One region of the Pseudoalteromonas sp. CO109Y genome, then DNA from elsewhere that is predicted to be linked to it. Evidence: predicted binding sites of a transcription regulator. Region 1 holds the regulator's gene; each other region holds the start of a gene.
What was found. Region 1 encodes sigma-54, which starts transcription at its own class of promoters, with help from an activator protein. Its sites were predicted from a motif close to GTTGGCACGNNNNTNGNNT; they were not measured.
Positions count from the first base shown of each region.

Region 2: the regulator sigma-54 is predicted to act here: its motif matches at 2,074-2,092, upstream of EXT43_RS09085 (DUF3192 domain-containing protein).
Region 3: the regulator sigma-54 is predicted to act here: its motif matches at 2,636-2,654, upstream of EXT43_RS02675 (EF-hand domain-containing protein).
Region 4: the regulator sigma-54 is predicted to act here: its motif matches at 2,139-2,157, upstream of EXT43_RS04960 (YggN family protein).

Region 1 covers NZ_SGPD01000006.1:16,128-21,805, reverse strand. The annotation lists gene EXT43_RS01055 (KpsF/GutQ family sugar-phosphate isomerase) at 1-348, shown strand, start outside; gene kdsC (3-deoxy-manno-octulosonate-8-phosphatase KdsC) at 352-903, shown strand; gene lptC (LPS export ABC transporter periplasmic protein LptC) at 900-1,454, shown strand; gene lptA (lipopolysaccharide transport periplasmic protein LptA) at 1,444-1,965, shown strand; gene lptB (LPS export ABC transporter ATP-binding protein) at 1,962-2,687, shown strand; gene EXT43_RS01030 (RNA polymerase factor sigma-54) at 2,795-4,291, shown strand; gene hpf (ribosome hibernation promoting factor) at 4,319-4,606, shown strand; gene ptsN (PTS IIA-like nitrogen regulatory protein PtsN) at 4,610-5,062, shown strand; gene rapZ (RNase adapter RapZ) at 5,063-5,678, shown strand, end outside.
Region 2 covers NZ_SGPD01000024.1:84,146-89,823, forward strand. The annotation lists gene EXT43_RS09075 (response regulator) at 1-720, shown strand, start outside; gene EXT43_RS09080 (diguanylate cyclase) at 689-1,612, shown strand; gene EXT43_RS09085 (DUF3192 domain-containing protein) at 1,650-2,030, opposite strand; gene EXT43_RS09090 (D-2-hydroxyacid dehydrogenase) at 2,194-3,138, opposite strand; gene zntR (Zn(2+)-responsive transcriptional regulator) at 3,233-3,646, shown strand; gene EXT43_RS09100 (SO_0444 family Cu/Zn efflux transporter) at 3,630-4,910, shown strand; gene EXT43_RS09105 (1-acyl-sn-glycerol-3-phosphate acyltransferase) at 5,066-5,678, shown strand, end outside.
Region 3 covers NZ_SGPD01000010.1:59,542-65,219, forward strand. The annotation lists gene EXT43_RS02655 (putative RNA methyltransferase) at 1-359, opposite strand, end outside; gene EXT43_RS02660 (energy-coupling factor ABC transporter permease) at 356-1,006, opposite strand; gene xthA (exodeoxyribonuclease III) at 1,003-1,812, opposite strand; gene EXT43_RS02670 (hypothetical protein) at 2,056-2,487, shown strand; gene EXT43_RS02675 (EF-hand domain-containing protein) at 2,694-3,215, shown strand; gene scpB (SMC-Scp complex subunit ScpB) at 3,346-3,936, shown strand; gene rluB (23S rRNA pseudouridine(2605) synthase RluB) at 3,933-4,805, shown strand; gene ald (alanine dehydrogenase) at 4,901-5,678, opposite strand, start outside.
Region 4 covers NZ_SGPD01000013.1:20,602-26,279, forward strand. The annotation lists gene EXT43_RS04955 (PLP-dependent aminotransferase family protein) at 1-1,241, shown strand, start outside; gene EXT43_RS04960 (YggN family protein) at 1,303-2,103, opposite strand; gene EXT43_RS04965 (hypothetical protein) at 2,495-2,683, shown strand; gene EXT43_RS04970 (glutathione peroxidase) at 2,736-3,218, opposite strand; gene EXT43_RS04975 (AzlD domain-containing protein) at 3,326-3,625, opposite strand; gene EXT43_RS04980 (AzlC family ABC transporter permease) at 3,622-4,329, opposite strand; gene EXT43_RS04985 (cytochrome b/b6 domain-containing protein) at 4,481-5,131, shown strand; gene EXT43_RS04990 (cytochrome c) at 5,194-5,646, opposite strand.

The DNA.
Region 1 (5,678 bases):
GCCACGCCAATCGTTAGCGAAACCCAAAGCATTAAAGACGCACTAATCGAAATGTCAGCCAAGGGCCTTGGTATGACCGCGGTGATTGGTGCAGATGAAAAGTTAGCCGGATTATTCACTGATGGTGACTTACGCCGTATTTTAGAGCAGCGCATCGATATCCATAATACGGCAATTAGCCAAGTAATGACCCGTTCATGTACAACTGCTCGCCCTGATATGCTTGCAGCTGAAGCTTTAAATATTATGGAACGTAAACGTATCAATGGTTTAATTGTGGTAGATCAAAGTAATACGCCAATTGGTGCCCTTAATATGCAAGACCTATTAAAAGCAGGAGTTCTTTAAGCAATGACATTCGCCGAGCTATACCAGCCTCTTAGCCCTGATGTGAGTCAGCGCGCACAAAAAGTAAAATTGCTAATCTGTGATATAGATGGCGTTTTTTCTGATGGCCGAATTTATATAGGTAATGATGGCGAAGAGCTTAAAGCATTTAATACTAAAGATGGCTTTGGTATTAAAGCGCTCATTAATAGTGGCTTTGAAGTGGCAGTGATTACTGGCCGCCATTCACAAATAGTTCAGCAGCGAATGACTAGCCTAACAGTTCAGCACATTTATCAGGGACAAGAAGATAAGCTGATTGCTTATCAAGAGTTAAAAGATAAACTGGGGCTGACCGATGAACAAATTGCCTATATTGGTGATGATGGTCCAGACTTACCAGTAATGGAAAAAGTAGGGTTTGCTGTTGCTGTAAACGACGCACACCCACTGATTAAAAAGCTGGCTCATTACACCACATTATTACCAGGTGGCTTTGGAGCTGTGCGTGAATTAACTGATTTACTCATGTTAGAAAACGGTAAGCCGTTAACTAGCGATGGAACCAGCGCATGAATATAGCCCGTATTTTACTGAGTATTGTTTTTGTTTGTTGCATGGTGTGGTTATGGTACCCGTACTTTAACCAATCAACAGACACAATAACTAGTGAAGACGAGATCATCGCAACACCTGATTACACCGCAGTGGCGTTAAAGCAAACAGCGTATGACGAGCAAGGCAAAATTAGTCATAAAGTGGCTGCTGCTAAAATGGAGTTGTATCAACAATTAGGGTTTACCTTTTTTGAGCAACCTATTTTTACTATTTATGGCGACCAGCAGGTTTGGCAAGTAAAAGCCAAAGAAGCCACATTGTACGAAAACGATCAGCTGATTTTTGAAGGGGATGTAGTTGCTAAAAACTTAACCCATAACGGCATGATCGAAGATATAAAAGCAGAAAACATTAATGTCGACATTGATAAAATGACCATGTTTTCTAAGCAACCTGTGACACTAACAGGACCGAATTTAAAGATTACCGGTAAAGGCTTAAAAGCCGATTTAAAAACCGAAATTGTTGAGTTAACTAACCATACACGAACCATATACTATGACCAATAAACTGAAGAAATTACTCCTGATCCCAAGCTTATTGATTGCCTTTTCGGGCGCAGCTGCCGAGCAAACTGGCGCTCAAATTAGCATTAGCTCAGATCGCCAAGTAGGTAAACTAAAAGATGGCGTTGGCATATTTGAAGGTAACGTAGAGATCGTGCATGGTAATCGTCGTATTACCGCTGAACGCCTTGAAGCACACGGCGGTGACACCGAAGGTACAGTAGAGTTGATTATTGCCACAGGTAAGCCTGCTTACTTCGAAGAAAAGCAAGCTGATGGCACCGTAATGAGCGCTAGCGCAGAAGAAGTACGTTATGATGTTGCAAAACGCTTCTTAACCTTAAATGGTGAAGCTGAAGTTACTCAAGCAGGTCAAAAAGTAACAGCAAAAAGCATTACCTATGATATGGCACAGCAGCTGATCAGTGCTGAAAAAGACGAAAATTCAACAGATCGTGTACACACTATTTTAGTGCCTGTTGAAAATAAAAAAGATAATAAAGGCCAACCATGAGCACATTAAAAGCAGAGCTTTTAGCTAAAAGCTACAAAGGCCGCCAAGTGGTTAAAAATGTCGGTCTTGAAGTTGAAGCTGGCAGTATTGTTGGCTTGCTTGGTCCAAATGGCGCAGGTAAAACAACGACCTTCTATATGATTGTAGGCCTAGTACCTAGCGACAAAGGTAAAATCAGTATTGATGATAACGATATCACCCTTTTACCAATGCATAGCCGTGCGCGTTTAGGTATTGGCTATCTGCCACAAGAATCGTCAATTTTTCGAAAGTTGACGGTTTACCAAAACTTGATGGCCATTTTAGAAACTCGTAAAGATCTAAATAAAACCACCCGCGAAGAAACACTCAATAGCTTACTTGATGAGTTTAGTATTCAACACATTCGTGACAGCCAAGGTATGGCGCTGTCAGGTGGTGAGCGACGCCGTGTAGAAATTGCTCGCGCATTAGCCGCTAATCCTAAATTTATCCTTTTAGATGAGCCTTTTGCTGGTGTTGATCCAATTTCAGTGTTAGATATAAAGAAAATTATTGAGCACCTAAAAAATCGTGGTATCGGTGTACTAATTACTGACCATAATGTTCGAGAAACCCTTGATGTTTGTGAAAAAGCCTACATTGTTTCTCATGGGGAGCTAATTGCATCAGGCACACCTGAGCACGTATTAGCAGACCAAACTGTACGCGATGTATATCTAGGCGAGCAATTCAGGCTGTAACCATTACGCCAGCGACTAGAGCATCTGCTAGACTTATAACAATGACAATAAATCGATAACTGTGTTTATACAGGTATCGATAACTTAAAAAGGATTGTTAGGGATACATGAGGCAATCATTACAGCTGCGCATGGGCCAGCAACTTACAATGACTCCACAACTGCAACAAGCTATTCGTTTGTTGCAGCTCAGTACATTGGATCTCCAGCAAGAAATTCAAGAAGCGCTTGATAGTAATCCTCTACTTGAAGTGGAAGAAGCGGATTACAACGAAGAAAGCACCGGCAAGAATGAGCAAAAAGCTGAATCTGACGATGTACAAGTCAGCGCGTCTGCCGAAGAAGCACCTAGCGAGTACGAGCAAGAAAGTAGTGATGCTCTCAATAAAGACACCGTAAGCGATGACTTAGCAATGGATGTTACCTGGGATGAGTACATGAGTGCCGCCCCTTCAACATCGTCAGGGCCAATGCCTGAAGATGAATCTATCTATCAGGGAGCATCAACCGAAACCCTTCACGAATACCTGATGTGGCAATTGCAACTCACGCCATTTAGCCCTACTGATGAAGCGATTGCTGTGGCAATTGTAGAAGCTATCGATGACTCAGGTATTTTAACGGTAAGCTGTGAAGATATCGTCGAAAGCTTTAATCAAAATAACGATGAAGAAGAAATCGAACTTGATGAAGTCGAAGCGGTCTTAAAAAGAATTCAGTTATTTGATCCTGTGGGTATTGGCGCGCGCAGTTTACAAGAATGCCTGTGCATTCAGCTACGCCAATTCGATGCCGATACGCCATATTTAGCTGAAACTAAAATGGTTTTATCTGAGCATATCGAATTATTAGCGAGTCGCGACTATCGAACTTTGATGAAAAAGACTAAGCTTAAAGAAAATGAGCTTAAAGAAGTGATGACGCTTATTCACAGCTTAAATCCTAAGCCTGCGGATAGCATAGTACGCGAAGAATCTGAGTACGTTATACCTGATGTATCAGTGAAAAAAGTGAAAGGCCGCTGGGTAGTCGAGTTAAACCCAGATTGTATGCCAAAGATTAGAGTGAACAGCCAATATGCGGCGATGTCTCGCTCTGTTAAATCAAGTAGCGACAGCCAATTTATTCGCTCTCACTTACAAGAAGCAAAGTGGTTTATTAAGAGCTTAGAAAGCCGTAACGATACGCTATTAAAAGTGACCAACTGTATCGTTCAACAACAACAAGCTTTCTTTGAGCATGGCCCTGAGGCAATGAAGCCGATGGTGCTAAATGATGTTGCTGAAATGGTCGAAATGCATGAATCGACGATTTCACGGGTAACAACGCAAAAATATATGCATACCCCACGGGGTATTTTTGAGTTGAAATATTTCTTCTCAAGCCATGTCAGCACCGAAAATGGTGGTGAGTGTTCTTCTACAGCAATACGCGCTTTAATCAAGAAGTTAGTCGCTGCAGAAAACTCAGCTAAACCATTGAGTGATAGCAAAATTGCAGATATATTGGCTGAGCAAGGAATTAAAGTAGCTAGACGTACAATTGCAAAATATCGTGAGTCTCTAGCAATACCTCCGTCTAATCAGCGTAAGAGTCTGATTTAGACGTTTTACATAGAAGGAAAAATGCTTATGCAACTAAATTTAACTGGTCGTCATGTAGAAATCACAGATTCATTAAGAGACTATGTAAACACCAAGTTTGCAAAACTAGAAAGGCATTTTGACCATATTAATAATGTTCATGTCATTCTAGATGTAGAAAAATTAAGCCAAAAAGCAGAAGCAACTTTACATGTAAACGGAGGCGAATTATTCGCTTCAACAGAACATCAAGATATGTACGCAGCCATTGACTCACTGATCGATAAACTTGATCGCCAAGTCATTAAACACAAAGAGAAATTAGCTCGACATTAAATTATGAAACTAAGTTCACTTACTAACCAGGACTGCAGCAAAGCTGCGGTCCTTTTTAATAGCAAAAAAAGAATTCTTGAATATATCAGCGAACTGGCCCACCAGCAGCTTCCTCATTTATCGCAACAAGATATCCTAGATGCTTTACTCAACCGAGAAAAACTAGGCAGCACCGGCATTGGCCGAGGTATTGCTATTCCACATGGCCGAATGAGCGGCGCAGATGAGCCTCATGCATTTGTGATAGTGAGTGAATCCCCTATTAATTTTGATGCAATTGATAATCGTCCAGTTGATATTTTTGTGGCACTCATCGTACCAGATGGTGACTGTCAGCTTCACCTAAAGACCTTATCAACAATTGCTGATAGACTTAAAGATAAAGAGTTTTGTAAACAGCTGCGTAGTGCTACTACCGATCAGCAACTGTTTCAGGTCATATCAGCAGAGGCATAAATGGAATTAATAATTATCAGCGGTCGCTCAGGCTCAGGTAAATCGGTCGCTTTACGAGTACTTGAAGACTTAGGCTATTATTGCGTTGATAATATTCCGGTTAATTTACTGCCTTCGCTCGTACGTAGTGTGTCTGATAACTACGATAAAATAGCGGTCAGTATCGACGTACGTAACTTACCGAAAGAGCAGCAAGAATTTAATGATATTCTTGAGTACCTGCCAGGTTTCGCAAACCCAACACTATTCTATTTAGACAGTGATGACCAAACTCTGATCAAGCGCTTTTCAGAAACACGCCGCTTGCATCCACTATCTATTGATTCTTTGCCGCTTGATCTGGCCATTAAACAAGAAAAAATCCTGCTTGATGTGTTGATCACTCGCGCTGACTTTATGATTGATACCACGGATCTGAGTGTTCATCAGTTAGCAGAATCAATTCGCGAAAAGATTTTAGGTAAAAAAGATAAAAAGCTAATTATTACCTTTATGTCGTTTGGCTTTAAGCATGGTATTCCAAAAGAAGCGGACTACGTTTTTGACGCACGCTTTTTACCTAACCCACACTGGGAACCTGATTTAAAGCCACTAACAGGCCTTGACCAACCAGTCA
Region 2 (5,678 bases), on a different contig from region 1:
ATGTTAGTGCTGGCTGTGGATGATAACCCGCTTAATTTAAGCATTATTAAAAGCATTTTAGAGCAAATTGATGTCACCGTTGTGTGTGCACATAGTGGTGAAAAAGGCATTGAGTTGGCAAATAGCTTAAGGCCCGATCTCATTTTTATGGATATTCAGATGCCAGAAATGGATGGTTGTCAGGCAACGCGTATTATTCGTCAGTCATTCACCAAAGAGCAAATGCCGATTTACGCACTCACTGCGCACAGTGAAAGCGAAGATATTGAGCATTCAATCGCGGCGGGTATGAATAAGCATTTAACTAAACCGATCGTTGCCAGTAAATTGTTTTTAGCAATGAGTGAACTTGATAACAAAAAAGAAGTCTTTTTTGATCAAGCTTTTATACTGTCTCAGTTTGCAAACAATACTAAGTTAGTATTAACTATGTTGTCGAAGTTTGCGACTATGGCAGCAGAGCAGTTATTACAAATCTCTACATTAAAAACTACCGATGAGTTGGTCCGTGTGGTTCATAATGTTAAAGGGTCAGCCGGAAATCTTGGTTTTAAGCGATTGTCAGCGTGCGCTCAGCTATGTGAAGCTAGGCTTAAAGCAGATGGCGAACTGCCCGAACAATTAAATGATGAATTGCAGTGGCAAATAAAACAGGTCATCGCATTTATCATCGAACAAGGATCTACTGATGTTGAAAAGAGCCAAGGTACTGATTGTTGATGACGATCCGTTAAACCGCTTGGTATTAGAGAAAACATTGCAGCAAGACTATGATGTTTTTTGTGTTGAGAGTGGCGAAAAAGCACTAACGTTTTTAAAAACGCAAACTGTTGATTTGTTGATCTTGGATATTGTAATGCCCGGCATTGACGGCTACGAAGTGCTTACTAAGCTAAAAGAAAGCGCAACCACCAGTATGTTGCCTGTAATATTCATTTCAGCCAATACAAGTCATGATGATGAAGCGAAGGGCCTTGAATTAGGCGCGATGGACTACATCACTAAACCATTTAGTGCTGCTATTGTGCGTGCTCGAGTGCGCAATCAGCTGCTGATCAAACAAAAAAATGACTTACTCGAAATGCTCGCCTCAATTGATGGCTTAACAGAGATCCCAAACCGACGTTATTTGGATGAAAATTTAGCGCGAGAGTGGCGTCGTTGCCGTCGAGATCAAACCCCGTTATCTGTGTTATTGATGGATGTTGATCACTTCAAGCGTTACAACGATTGCTATGGTCACCGAGCAGGTGATGATTGCTTAAAACAAATTGCTCATGCCTTAGTTGGGGCGTGTGAACGAGGCAGTGACTTTGTTGCTCGTTATGGTGGTGAAGAGTTTGCTGCGGTGTTACCCAATACTTCAGCTAAAGAAGCTATGTCGTTTGCAAATAAACTGCGCAATGCGGTGAATGATTTAAACATCCCACACAAAGCGTCGCTAAATGCCGACCATGTCACAATTAGTATTGGTATTGCGACCACAGAAAATGGTCAGGTTTATGCAGAACAAACCTTACTAGAAGAAGCTGATTTAGGTCTTTATCAGGCTAAAGATGCCGGACGAGATCAGATAGTATCGAGAATGATCGCGGTGAGCGAACATAAGTAGGCAATAACTGCCTACTTACAGAACTTAAATATGCTAATTAACCATTGCTAAGTGATTTATAAATCGTATCACCCACGCCAATTAACTTATCATTTTTAAATACGAGTGGCGTACACTCGTCTTTAGTCATCTTGCCATCAGAGTGAATACTATGCGTTGCATAGAATAATACTTGGTAAACATCATCACCTTGCTTTAATAACTCGGTAAAGTTAGGTGTATTTAGTTTATTTAATACAGTTTGGTAGCTCGTATCTAATGCTAGGTTAGAAATCACTTCACGATTATTTTTATGCTGTTTCTGCCAGCTAGAAGAATTACCTGCCCAATGTGTGTCGGCTTCACCGTCAGAAACAGCAATGACACAACCAGTTAAAAATGGAGCAGTTAGCGCGGCAATTAGAAGTGCTTTTTTCATGTTATTTTATCCCGAAGAAATTGTTTTATAGTTATTCACATAATAGCAAACTGCTTGCCAAACTTATAAATTGTAACTAAATCAATTGTTTATGTTGTTTTTAGTCAATGGGCTAAGTAATAAATTACTAACTACTTAGCTCTATTGACTAATAAGTTGCGATTTAGACCAATCTGTTACGTGTTTCGCCTTGATTAAATGCCTGGATATTTAATGCAATTTCGTTAACTAAGCGCACAATAGATTCTTGGCTGGCCCATGCGATATGTGGGGTCAGTAATAAGTTTGCACCTTTGTATAGTGCCAGCGGGTTTTCTTGCTCTGCAGGTTCTTTACTGAGTACATCAACACCGGCTCCGGCAATAATATTATTAGCTAAAGCGTCAGCTAAATCGGCTTCGTTGATGATCCCACCACGAGCTGTATTAATAATAATAGCTGACGGTTTCATCATGCTTAATTCTGCCGCAGCGATTTGGTTGCGTGTTTCATCAGTTAGCGGGCAGTGAACACTAATGATATCGGCCGTGGTTAGGGCATCATTGAAACTAACACGACCTTCACGAGGCGTTTGGCCTTTTCGTTCACTAATGATGACATTGGCACCAAAGGCGCGTGCTACATCGGCAACGGCTTTACCCAGTGAACCATAGCCAACAATAGCCAGTGTTTTACCGGCAATTTCATTAAAGCTGTAATCTAAACGGCAAAACATCGGGCTTTGCTGCCATAAGCCTTGCTGGCAATCATTAATGTATCTGTGAGTATTGCCCAGTAAATTAGTGATGAGAGTAAAGGTATGCTGCACCACACTCGGTGTTGAATAGCCCGCGACATTGGTCACTGCGATGTTATGCTCTTTGGCTGCACCTAAATCAATGTTGTTAGTCCCTGTCGCTGCAACACATATTAATTTTAAATTAGTTAATTTGCTCATGGCGTGCTGATCAATCACCACTTTATTACTGATAACGATATCGGCATCTTGGCAGCGCTCAACAACCTGTTCTTGAGCGGTTAAATCGTAACAGGTTAACTTACCTAATTGCGCTAAGGCATCTAACGAAGTGTTGGCTAATGTCGCTGCATCAAGGACAGTAATATTCATGTGCTTTCCTTTTTTAATTTATTGCTTGACCTTGGGGTGTACTCCAAGGTTTATAGTGAGCATAATAAATAAACGCTTCACAATGGAGACGGTGATGAAAATAGGTGAGTTTGCCCGTCAGTTGGGTGTCTCAACAGATACGCTACGGTACTACGAAAAGCATGGTTTGTTAACGCCTAGTTCGCGTTCAGACGTGGGATATCGTTTTTATTCTGAGAATGACTATAAACAAATGGCGTTTATTCTCAGAGCAAAGAATGTTGGCTTTAGTCTGGCTGAGATCAAAGAACTACTGCAAATTAAGTTTCATAAAGATCAGCATTCTTGCCATGAAGTTAAAGAGATGACGATACAAAAACGTGATCTCGTTGCACAGCGAATTGCAGAGCTTACTCGCTTTTATGACTCACTATCATTATTAGCAGATAAATGTTGTGGCGGAGAAGAGCCTGCTGAAAACTGTTCAATACTAACGACGCTGGAGGATATCGATGGACTTACTCAATAATTTTTGGCATCTGTTTTTACTTTCAGCGCCTTGGTTAATGTTGGGCTTATTCATAGCTGGTCTTCTCAATGTGTATTTGCCTGCTAACTTTCTTAACCGGCATTTAGGCAAAGAAGGGTTATGGACCACAGTTAAAGCAGCCTTTATTGGTGCCCCAATGCCCTTGTGCTCATGTGGTGTGATCCCTGCGGCCATTGGTTTAAGAAGGGCAGGGGCGTCAAAAAGTGCTACCACAGCATTTTTAGTTTCAACCCCTGAAACTGGGGTCGATTCGGTTTCGGTTTCGTATGTGTTACTAGGTCCATTTATGGCGGTAATACGTCCTATTGCCGCCGTGTGTAGTGCCATTGTGGCCGGTGTATTAGTGGGGAAAGACAGTGAACTTCATCAGCATCAAAATACAGCATCAGATGAAAAAGACTCAGAATCAACATCTTGTTGTAGCAGTAAACAGCCTGAGCCTGTGACTACAGCGAGTTGTTGTAGCAAAGAGGCATCTACTAAGCCCGCACAAAGTTGTTGTAGTAAGCAATCACCTCAAGAACTTGAGCCTGCTAAAACAACAAGTTGTTGTAGTAGCAAAGAATCGCAACCAACACAGGAGCCGCAACACAGTTGCGCAACTGAAAAAGCAGCACCTTCGCAGAAAAGCTGTTGTAGCACTGAGCAGTCAACTAAAGCCGTTGAAAGTCGTTTTAGCAAACTGAAACGCGCGGTGAGCTTTAGTTGTAACAAGCTGCTTGAAGACACTATGATTTGGCTAATGATTGGTTTATTTTTTGCGGCTCTAGTTCAAACTTATGTACCAGAATCTTATTTAAGCCAATGGGGTAATGGCATTCTTGCGATGCTGGTGGTTATTTTAATCAGTATTCCTATGTATATCTGTGCCACAGCATCGACACCTATAGCGGCAGGCTTATTACTCAGTGGTGTGTCTCCGGGGGCGGTGCTAGTGTTTATGTTAGCTGGGCCGGCAACTAATATTGCAACGCTTGGTGTGGTTGGTAAAGAGCTTGGCAAGCGTGCGGTATTTGCTTACTTAATAGGGGTGATTGGCACTGCATTAGCATTTGGCTTTTTAACCGATTATTTAGTGGCGCAATACGGTTTTGTGGTGGCGCCGATGATGGGCGAAGAGCATGAAGTTCTACCACATTGGTTAAGCCTTGGGGCAGGTATTGTGTTGGCAATTTTAATGCTTAGATTACTGCTAAAAATGGTATTAAAAAAGGCGTCGCAAACTGGTAAGAGCATTGCTTAATTATTTGTTATAGATATATATTTTCTACATTAATTGGCATTTAATTTGGTTAACTATCGCGTCTCGGTTCGCATTTAAAATTGCCTGAGTTATAATCCGCCAATTATTTTTAACGGCACGCTCTGCGTGCCGTTTTTTAACTTAAGTAGTTTTTAATGAGTGAAAGTGTGGATAAATACGCCGACATAAGACCTTACAATGATGATGAAGTAGCTGATTCAGTAGCGCGTTTGATTGCTGATAATGCCTTTGTAGATGTAATCGCTAAGTATAACCTACCGCGCTTTTTATCGAACTTCCCATTTATTACTCGCCCATTAGTGCGCAGTCAGCTGCGTAAAAAGTGGGGCAACACCGCATCGGTTGAGCAAGTTCAGCATGAAGTGGCTGATTATTTAAATAAACTAATCACCCGTACGACTTCAGAAGTAACGTTTTCGGGCATCGATAAACTAGACCCAAAACAAGCTTACTTATTTATCTCTAATCACCGCGATATCGTGCTTGATCCTGCACTCGTTAACTGGGGCTTGTTCAAGCACAACATGCCGACAGTTCGCATCGCAATTGGTGATAACTTACTGCAAATTCCGTATATCACTGAGTTAATGCGTTTAAACAAAAGCTTTATTGTAAAGCGCTCAGCGAAAGCTCCGAAAGAGATGTTAAAAGCGCTGTCGCAGCTGTCAGCTTATATCTATGACTCACTTGCTGAAGGCCACTCAATTTGGATAGCGCAAAAAGAAGGCCGAGCAAAAGACGGTTTTG
Region 3 (5,678 bases), on a different contig from region 1:
ACCGCGGGCTTAGAAATATCAACACCATATACATCGGCACTCGACTGCGCTGCAATAGCTTGCGTGTAAAAGCCTTCACCACAGCCTAAATCAATCACTGAACTTGGTTCGAGAGAGGCCACTAGCTCTGCTAAAGCTTGCTGTAAAAACAAATAGTGTCCGGCACTTAAAAAAGCGCGGCGAGCTTGCACCATTTCAAGATTATCGCCTGGTTGTTTAGACTTTTTATTTTGCACGGGAAGTAAATTGACATAACCCTCTTTGGCGATATCAAAACTGTGGTTGTTGTCACAACGGTAAGTTTTGTCGTTTAGAGTAAGTTCAAGTTTGCAAAGCGGGCAGTGATAGTGAAGACTCATGAGTCTAAATAGTCCTTATCATAAAAGGTTTTAACCCAATGAGGGCGATAGGTGATCATCAAGGTAATGGCCATGCCATTGAGCATTGCTTCAGGAAACCAAATTATGGCACACAGGATCAGATAGTTTTCTGAAATCTCAATAAAACTGTAATCACCAAGCAAGTAATAAAACACGCCGCTGGTAAGTATTTTAATACAGGCGATAACAGCAGCGGTTAAAAACGCGCATAAAAAGATATAAATAAAAAAGTGTCTCGGCAGGTAGCTATAGCAAACCACAAAACACAAATAGCTCAATGTAATTGGTAAAAAAGCAGTAAACAATAAATGCACTGGCAATATTGATACTGGCAACTGAGCGACTAATACCAAGAGTAAACTTGCAAGAAGGCTTGCAAAAATTGCCAGTCGCCAACCTAAAATTAGGGTCACTGCAGTGACCCCCAAAATATGCAATTCGAGGCCAGGTAATATGCCTGCTTTAATACGCCACAGTACCGCAAGTACAAGGGCACATGCGAGCACACCCACTTGTCTTATCGGTGTTGCCAGCAAATGTGACAGGCTTTGTTTATCAAAGCTGAGCCAAAGTATTATAGCCACACAGCTCCACAATGGGAGCTGCCATTGCATAGTGTCTATCATGCGTTAAATGTTGACCAAATTGGCGCATGATCAGATGGTTTTTCGATACCACGTAATTCGTAATCGATACCAGACTCAACACAACGCTCAGCAAGAGCAGGGGTTGCTAAGATCACATCAATACGCAGACCGCGGTTGTCATCAAAACCTTTAGAGCGGTAATCAAACCACGAATATTGCTCGGTTTTTTCTGGGTAAAGTTCACGGAAGGTATCTTTAAAGCCCCAGTTTAATAACGTGCTTAACCATTCACGCTCTTCAGGTTGGAAAGAACACTTACCTGTTTTTAACCAGCGCTTACGGTTTGGTTCACCAATACCAATATCGAGATCGGTTGGTGAAATATTAATATCGCCCATCACAATAACATCTTGCTCTGGCGTGTGGTTATCTTCTAAGTGAGTCATTAAATCTTTATAGAATTGACGCTTATAAGGGAATTTGGTTTCGTGGGCAATATTATCCCCTTGCGGGAAGTAGCCATTCATCACCGTTAGGTCACGACCATTTTCTTGTGTCACGGTAACACTGATCATACGACGCTGTGATTCGTCGGTATCGGTTGCAAAGCCTTTAACTACTGATTTCGGCTCTTGTTTACATAACATAGCCACGCCGTAATGCGCTTTTTGACCATGAAAATAAACGTGATAACCCATTTTTTGCACATCTTCGAGAGGGAAGGCCTCATCATGTACTTTGATTTCTTGTAAGCCAATAATATCTGGTTGATGTTTATCAATTACGGCTTGCAATTGGTGTAAACGAGCGCGCAGGCCGTTAATGTTAAATGAGATTACCTTCATGGTGCACCTATTATTTTTGTTTCAGTGTTTAGCGCAATTCTATCATCAAACTAGGGCTTATTCATGAGCTAATTACGAAAATCAAATTGGGTAAATGTTGATCAATTGCTGCTTAATTTAAAAACATTGTTAACTCAATATTAATTATTAAATTAAATAAATAATTCAGTTGATCTACTGATTTTTGTTTATATAATGCGCGCAAACCATCCGTTCATATTATGTACTATTTAAAGGTAAACCATGAAAAAACAATTAGTGATGCTTTCTCTTGCATGTATCTCATTTGGCTCATTAGCAAGCAACCCGCACTACTTTTCAGCTGATAACCGTATTGAATCAAAGTTATGTAGCTTAAGTGCGAACGAAGGGTTTACCGCTGCACGTAAAGAAGCAGCAAAGCATGGCATTTCAATGTCACGTTTTTCAAAAAGCATTTTATGTAACGGTACTGACATCCGTGAAATTGCTAAAAAAGCACAATCACAAGAAGCAGCAAAAGCAGCTGTTGAAGTGTTTGCTAAAAATGAGCAAAAAGAAACTCAACTTTGCATCACTGCACTTAAAAAAGGTTTAACACCTGTGCGTGAAAAAATTGGTAACTTAAATACGTTAAAATGTAATGGCGAAGCAGTAACAGACTTCGTTAAGCGTTACCAAAACGCAGCTATCTAATAGCGGCATTTTTGTTATTTGTAAAAAGCGCTCTTCGGAGCGCTTTTTTTATGAAAAAATTACAGTAATCCATGAAAAGCTTGCTAAATCATAGGCTTAACACCAACTTAACCAGGCTGTAAGTGCTTGATTTTAGCCAATAAGGCATTTTGGCATTCAACTTGTAACATTCGAAGTGAATCTAATCGACTACAAGGAAATGTCTTATGAACAAGTTAACTTTAGCATCAACAATTTTAGCAGCACTAAGTCTTTCAGCATGTTCTGCAAGTAACTCTTTAGCAAAAATCGACAGTGATTTTGGCAGCCTAGATAATGACAATGACGGTTATATCTCTAAGGTAGAAGCTGACGATGATGCTATTTGGGATCATTTTTCAAATATCGATACCAATATGGATGAGCAAATCAGCCGTACTGAATTTAATGCATACATGCAGCTAAATACAGGCAAAGTGGCAACTGATAGTGAGGTATCTGAATCAGCATTTAAAGCTGAAATCGCTAAATTTGACCCAATCGAAAATGACTTTAAATCGTTAGATAACGACAAAAATGGTTATGTTTCTATTGAAGAAGCCGATGACGACGATATCGCAAATCACTTTGGCTATATGGATAGCAACAAAGATAAGCGTGTAAGCCGCACTGAGTTTGTTAATTACATTAGCAAATATGGCAGCGACGTTGCCGAAGATGATGCCCTTGAAATGGTTAAAAATAGCTAATTTCAATATTCATTCGTAAATATCCCCTAAAGCCAGTGTTTTACACTGGCTTTTTTACAATAATTTTTCCAACCTTGGCCGACTTCTGTCATAATAGAGCGTTAGTGATTTAAAATGACCTTTAGTAGCGATGGCCACAAAACGTATCAGTGATGAACAGTTAGTCGAAATCATAGAAGCCGCGATTTTTGTTGCTGGAAAACCTGTGTCTAAACGTCATTTAAAAGAGACAGTATTAGCTGATTTAAGCGTTTCTATGCCGCGCATTAATAATGCAATTGAACAAATTCAAACGCATTATCAAACCCGAGGCATTAAGCTTGTTGCAGTAGGCAGCGGTTACAGGTTTCAAGCCTGCGCTAGTTTAGCGCCTTGGCTGGCAAACTTATGGCAAGAGCGCGCACCTAAATACTCACGAGCACTACTAGAAACTTTATCCTTGATTGCCTATAGACAACCTATTACCCGTGGTGAAATTGAACAAGTACGGGGTGTGACTGTTGGCTCAGGAATTATTAAAACCTTATTAGAAAGAGAGTGGGTCAGAGTTGTCGGTCATAAAGAGGTGCCTGGGCGCCCAGCGTTGTATGCCACAACATCCGCTTTCTTAGATTATTTTTCATTAGCTGGTTTAGATGAATTACCGCCGTTACCTGAACTTCAGGAGAGTAAAATCAACCAGCTATTGAGCGATCCTTCTGTGAGAGAACTATCTGAATGAGTAATGTAGAAACTGAAAAGTTACAAAAAGTATTAGCCCGTGCTGGCGTGGGTTCACGTCGTGAAATGGAAAAATACATCGATGCCAACCGTGTGAGCGTGAATGGTAAAGTGGCACGTTTAGGCGACCGTGTTGAAGCAACCGATGTAATTCGAGTTGACGGTCACGTAGTTAAAATTGAAGACAAAGCCGACCGTATTTGTCGAGTGCTTATGTATAACAAGCCAGAAGGCGAGTTATGTACACGTAAAGACCCTGAAGGTCGTCGTACGGTATTTGACCGTTTACCACGTGTTGATGGCGAACGTTGGATTGCAGTTGGCCGACTAGATATAAATACCGCTGGTTTAATGCTGTTTACTAACGATGGTGAACTTGCTAACCGTTTAATGCACCCAAGCTACGAAGTAGAGCGTGAGTACTCAGCTCGTGTGTTTGGTGAAGTAACTAACGAAACGCTACGCACTTTAACAAAAGGCGTTGAGCTTGAAGATGGTCCTGCAAAATTCTTAAACATCAAACCTATGGGTGGTGAAGGTATCAACCGTTGGTTCAATGTGACTTTAACAGAAGGGCGTAACCGCGAAGTACGTCGTTTATGGCAATCACAAGATGTTGAAGTATCGCGTCTTATCCGTATTCGTTACGGTAAGTTAGAGCTTGATAAGCGTTTGCCACAAGGTGGTTGGGCTGAACTTGATTTAGACACGGTTAACTATTTACGTAAAACAGTGCAACTAGGCCGCGAAACGCAAACTAAGCTGTCGGTTATTCCTGAAAAGCGTAAAGACAAGCGTGCTAAAATTAACCAAATCCGTAAGGCGGTTAAAAAGCACAATCAACGCGCTAAACAAACTAAGCGTCGTTAATCAGAAATATAATTGTTTGCAGATAAACTAATTTATTTGCAAACAGGCATAAAAAAAGCAGCGATATCGCTGCTTTTTTTGTTTCAAAATGCTATTTATGCATTTTCAACTGCTGTACGTGGGTCAACATATTCCATGTTGAAAGCTTCAGCTACTTCTTTATAAGTAACTTGGCCTTTGATCACGTTTAAGCCTTTTAAGAAGTTAGCATCGTCAAGAAGCGCTTTCTTGTAGCCTTTGTTAGCAAGGTTGATGATGAACGGTAATGTTGCGTTGTTAAGTGCGAACGTAGAAGTACGTGGAACAGCACCTGGCATGTTAGCAACACAGTAGTGAACAACGTCATCAACAATGTAAGTAGGATCAGCGTGAGTTGTCGCTTTAGAAGTTGCGATACAACCACCTTGGTCGATTGCAACGTCAACGATTGCAGAACCAGGCTTCATTGCTTTGATGTGCTCAGCTGTTACTAGTTTAGGCGCCGCTGCACCTGGGATTAGTACGCCACCGATCACAAGGTCAGCTTCTAGTACGTGTTTTTCTAGTGCGTCAGCAGTAGAGTAGATAGCTTTAACTTTATTACCGAACTGTGCGTCTAATGCACGTAGTACGTCGATGTTACGGTCAAGAACAACAACATCAGCACCTAGGCCAACAGCCATTTGTGCTGCGCTACGACCAACCATGCCGCCGCCGATAACAACAACTTTAGCTGGCTCAACACCTGGTACACCACCAAGTAACATACCACGGCCGTGGTTTGATTTTTCAAGCGCTTGTGCACCAGCTTGGATAGACATACGACCTGCAACTTCACTCATAGGAGCAAGAAGAGGTAAACCGCCACGTGAATCAGTTACTGTTTCGTAAGCG
Region 4 (5,678 bases), on a different contig from region 1:
CAAGAGAAAAGTCAGGGTACTTTTTAAAGTCTTCACAGTTAAATCAGTCACGACCAAAGCGAGTTAGGCTCAGTCGAGAGCCGACCACAGTCAATAAGCAAGGCTTGATTGAGCAAGTCTACAGCGCTATCCATAAAGCTAATGTGGTGCCATTTGGTATCGCCAACCCTGTAGCCGCTGCACCGACAGATAAAGCACTGGCACGAACAATGCGCCGAGTAATGACATTAGCGGGCGCATCGGCAATTAATTACGGCCCGATGGATGGCTTTGCACCACTTAAAAAACAACTCATTCATCGCTATCTTGATTTTGGCATTGGGGTTGATAGCGATGAATTAGTGATCACCAATGGTGCTCAAGAAGCGTTGGCGATTGCCCTTAAGTGTGTCGCTAAACCCGGTGATGTTATTGCTATCGAGTCGCCTTGTTATTTTGGCATTATCGAATTAATTGAAAGCTTAGGCTTAAAGGCACTGGAAATACCGCTATGCCCCGATGAAGGAATATGGCTAGATGATTTGGCTCAAGCACTCGATGAGCATGATATAAAAGCCTGTGTGTTTTCAACCTCATTAAATAATCCTGTTGGCAGTTTTATGCCTGATGCCAAGCGTGAGCAATTAGTGGCACTTTTAGAGCAGCGTGACGTGGTGCTTATTGAGGATGATGTTTATGGCGACTTACATTTTACAGCTAAGCGTGCCACTCCTGCACAAGCTTATTCAAAAAAGGGCTTAGTGATCACCTGCGCGTCGTTTTCAAAAACAGCCGCACCTAGTTACCGCATTGGTTGGATCATTGCCGGTAAGTTTGCAGAGCAAGCAAGGCGACACAAACGTGCGCTTAGTTGCTCAGCGCCACTTATAAACCAGTGGACCTTGTATGAGTTTATAGCTAGCGGTGAGTACGACCGTAACATTCGTTTGCTTAGACAGCGCTTAAGTACCAATAAAGAACGTATGATTTGGTGCCTGCAGCAATATATGCCAAGTTGTGCGCGTATAAGTAACCCGCAAGGGGGCTGTGTTATCTGGGTTGACCTTGGTAGCCAATATGATGCGGTAAAGTTATTCCACTTGGCATTAGAGGCGGGGATCAGCATTACTCCAGGGTTGATATTCTCAGCGGGTAAAAAGTACCGTAGCTGTTTTCGCTTAAGTTATGGCTTGCCTTGGTCTGAAAACTTAGAGCAGGCGATTAAAACGTTATCGCAACTGACTGTGCTGGCCAAAAAATAAAAAGCGCAGAGCAAGCTCTGCGCGAAAGGACCAAGTGTTTTGGTTCAGGGATGTTAATTCATTACTCTGCGTTCTGTTTAAAAGTAAATAGTTGATACTCTTTTAGCTCTGGTACTAGAACCACTAGCTCTTGCTCTTTATGAGCGATATCAGCAAAGCTGCCGCATAATGCATCTGCACGCTCTTCAAGTTGAGCTGCTTGAGTTTCTACGCGCGCTTCGATTTGTGCGCCCATGTTTTCCATACGTTGCTCAAACTCATCCATGTCGCCACCTGAACCTAAAAGTTCAGAGCCTAGCGCCACTAAAATACTGCCCATCGATTGCATCATGGCTGACTCGACAGCCGATTCGATTTGCTCATCGAATTGGTCTTCAAAGTTTTGGCCAAATTTTTCGAAATTTTGCTGACCCATGGTGAACGCACCTTGCTGATAGAAAGCGTTTTGTACTTCTACGCTGATATCGTCCATTAATTCTGAAATGTCGCTTAGGCCATCAATATTGAAAGCATTTGAGACTTCTTCGATGGCTACACCAGCTATTTTTACACCATCAAGTGCGATATTTGCTACTTCAGGAAGTTGGCTGCGTAAGCTGTCTGAGTAATCTGCAATTGCTTGCTGTTGTGAAGCATCAAGCGACACGCTTTGACCATCGATATATAAAGTGTGTTGATCGATGATTTTCATAGTGCGATTATCGGCTGTGTATACTTCTAACTCGCTTGGTGTAATGCGTACATCATTTATAAATTCAACATCACACTGCTCACCGCTGAATGAAATATTTGTATCATTATCGTTATGAGCCATTGCGCCGGTAGCGATAAATAAAGAACTTACTAACAATAACTTTTTCATTTTTTTCTTTCCTGTTTGAAATGACACAAATACATAATCAAATTGAATGCCAAAATTCATAAATTCAATTAATTCAATAGTTTGTTGTGTTTTAAGGCTTTTTCAAAAATAGCGGGGAATAATTTTTTAACCATTTTTTAGTCAAATTAACTAAAAAATACACATGCATAAATGACTTTTATCGAAACGATAAAAAACTCTCACTTTTCAGAAATCAAATTTAGCGCTATTTATTCACAATATTGACATATGACCTATTTAGCATGGGTGTATGGCTTTATTTTGGTGGTTTTTTAGATACTAAATTACTACCGAGCTTTTTAATCTTTGCCAATTCATCGAGCAAATTTTAATCTCAAGAATTGGTCTCAAACACTTTATGGAGTGGGTTGTGGGTAAGACATTTAGTTATGACGCGCTAGATGACGATTTTGTTGAAGACGAGTACGAAATGGTCGGGCGTAATCAACACGACAAGAAAAAGCAACGCGTAAAGAAGAAGTTGGAAGACTATCTTGAACAAAAACGCTTGCGCAGAAACTTAGGCGATGACGACTTTGACGAGTACTTGAACGACTAAGCATAAATTTAGATAAAGAGGCAATTTGCCTCTTTATTGCTTTTAGGCTTTGTTATTTGTCCAGTGCAGCTGCGATGTCTGACTCGAGCTGTTCAGGCTTTGTCAGTGGCGCATATCGCTTAATGGCCTTGCCATCTTTACCAATTAAAAATTTGGTGAAATTCCATTTTATTTTGCGGGTGATAAACCCCGGTAATTCTGATTTTAGGTATCTAAAAACAGGGTGAGCATGTTCGCCATTCACATCGACTTTGCTCATCATTAAAAAGCTAACGCCGTAGTTAATTAGGCAGCCTTCTTTAATTTCTTTTGCATCACCTGGTTCTTGTTTGCCAAACTGGTTACATGGAAAACCAATTATTACTAAGCCTTGCTCATGATATTTTTCATGCAGTGCTTGTAAGCCTTCATATTGTGGAGTGAAACCGCATTTACTTGCGGTATTTACAACAAGCACAACCTTGTTTTCAAAATCAGAAAAGTCAACGGTTTGGCCTTGTAGGCTGGTGGCAGAAAGTTGGTGAAATTCGCTCATAATGATAACTTTTTATTATTGTTGCATTGATTCTAACTTGCTTGGCATCTTTCTAAAAGGGTAAATTTTAATCAGCGGTTTTTCTTACTTGGCGTTAAGCATCGCAGCTAACTTAAAATTATAAACAATCCCATCCCTGCCAGTGTTGTGTAGTATATGTTATGTGTTTTATAGGCCACGATAACAGACACAACAGCAGCACTTAGGTAAGGGTTTTGCCAATCTAGATTTATCCCTTCGTCATTAATAAACACAATGGGCACCCAAATTGCGGTGAGTACGGCTGGGGCGCTAAAACTTAAGAATTGCTGCATTTTGGGGCCGACTTTGAATGGTAATGCGCGGTGCAAAAATAAGTAACGTGTGAAGAAGGTGATACACGCCATTAATAAAATGGTGATCATCATAGCGTATGCTCCTCTTTTGCTTGCCAGCGAATAATTAGATAACCAACCGTCATAGCGATAAGAGCCGCGGTGACAAGCCAAAGTTGAAAGCCCTGATTTTTTAATAGCGTTGCAACAACGCCAGCGGTGATCACAGTAGCTAGTGTTGCAAGGTTTTTTACACCCGGAATAACTAAAGCAATAAACGTGGCTGCGATGGCGAAATCAAGCCCTAGGTGTGTTAAATCGGGAAGGAGGCTTCCTGCGACAATACCTAGCAAGGTCCAGATATTCCAAGCAATATAAAAACTAAACCCGGCACTGAGTGCGTAAATAAGGCGCACTTTTGTGCGATAGGCTTTGCGATGATGCGAAAAAGCAAATAATTCATCCGTCAGTACAAAACTCACAGGCAGGCGCCAACGAAAGGGTTGATCTATGACTTTGTGGCGAATAGCTAAACCATATAAAAAGTGCCGTGAGCTAATAATGAGAGTGGTAAATAAGATAGTTAAAAGCGGGGTATTGCCGGCCATTAATTCAATCGCAACGAGTTGTGCTGATCCTGCAAATACCAACAACGACATAGCTTGTGTTTCTAAAGCACTGAAGCCATTTTGAACGGCTAACGAGCCACATAAAATCCCCCAAGGTAACACCGCAAGACATAAGGGGAGCATGTCGAAAAACCCTTTTAGCAAGGCTCTTATTGTTGATTTATGCATCTTATCGCTCATGTTTGTTGTTATGGCTTAGATCAAAACAGCTGAAATAGAGGTGTGTCAAAATAACTGAAGTTTGCAATAATGTATAGCCGAACCCATTGCTGAAATTTCATATCTGCAAGTTATAAGCGTCTTTAAAGGGAAAGTTACAATGTCTAAAGTTAAAGTATGGGATGGCTTTATAAGAAGCTTCCATTGGTTATTAGTTGCGGCCATCGCAACCCTCTATTTTAGTGCTGAAGAAGGTATGTTGGAGCTGCACTTTGCTGCAGGCTACTTCACTCTAGCGCTTATTATTACACGTCTTGTTTGGGGCCTTATTGGTAGTAAAACGGCAAAGCTGTCTGCGCTTATTCACTCACCTGTTGCTGCAATTAAGTCATTTACAAGCAATGAACATAAGGCGGGTCACGGCGCGGCGGGTAGTTATATGGTGATAGCCTTTTTTGCGTTACTCATTGTGCAGCTAACCTCTGGCTTAATGACTAGTGACGATATATTAACGGATGGTCCACTCGTCGAGCATGTATCCTCAGATACCGTAGAGTTTGCCGGTTGGTTACATCATTTAAACTTTGATATTTTGTTGTATGCCATTGTGTTGCATGTAATAGCGATTGTGATTTACCGCATTAAAGGAAAAAACTTAGTGAAACCTATGCTTACGGGTAATAGTGAGCAAGTTGCGGTTACTGAGCCTGTCACTAAATCACCGTTGATAGCTTTTGTTATTTTTGCAGTGTGCTTAGTGGTGCTATTTACGACTTGGGGTGCAGAGCCGCTCAGCTATTTGCTTGGGTAGCAACTTCAAAACATGAAAAAAAGGCGCTAATAAGCGCCTTTTTAGTTTAAATCATAACTAGACTAGTCTTTGAAAGACTTATGGCAATCTTTACAGCCTTTAGCCCAAGCGCCAAATGCTTTGCCGATTACTTTCTTATCGCCACTTTGTGCTGCTACTGCTAGCTCATCAGCATATTGTTGGAAAGCAACTGCTTTTTTCATAAAGGTTTCGTTGTCGCTCCATACAGCTGCAAGTGCAGATGTATCACCCTTGTCAGAACCCGCTACGAAAGCTTCCCAAGGCATTTTAGATAATGCCGCTGCATTGTCGGCACGCTTTTGAAAACGTTCTGCATCAAAAGGTACTTTTCCTTTTAGCATATCGCCCATGTCACCAATTTGTACGCGGATCATTGAAAATGCTGCTTGACGATACTCGATTGCATCGCTTGGCTCTTCAAATACAGAATTTGCTGAAGCGCCTAGTGCCATTGTTGAAAGCATTGCACCCACTACTAATTGTTTTAATTTCATTCCTTTTGCCCCTTAAGATGTCATAAAAGTAA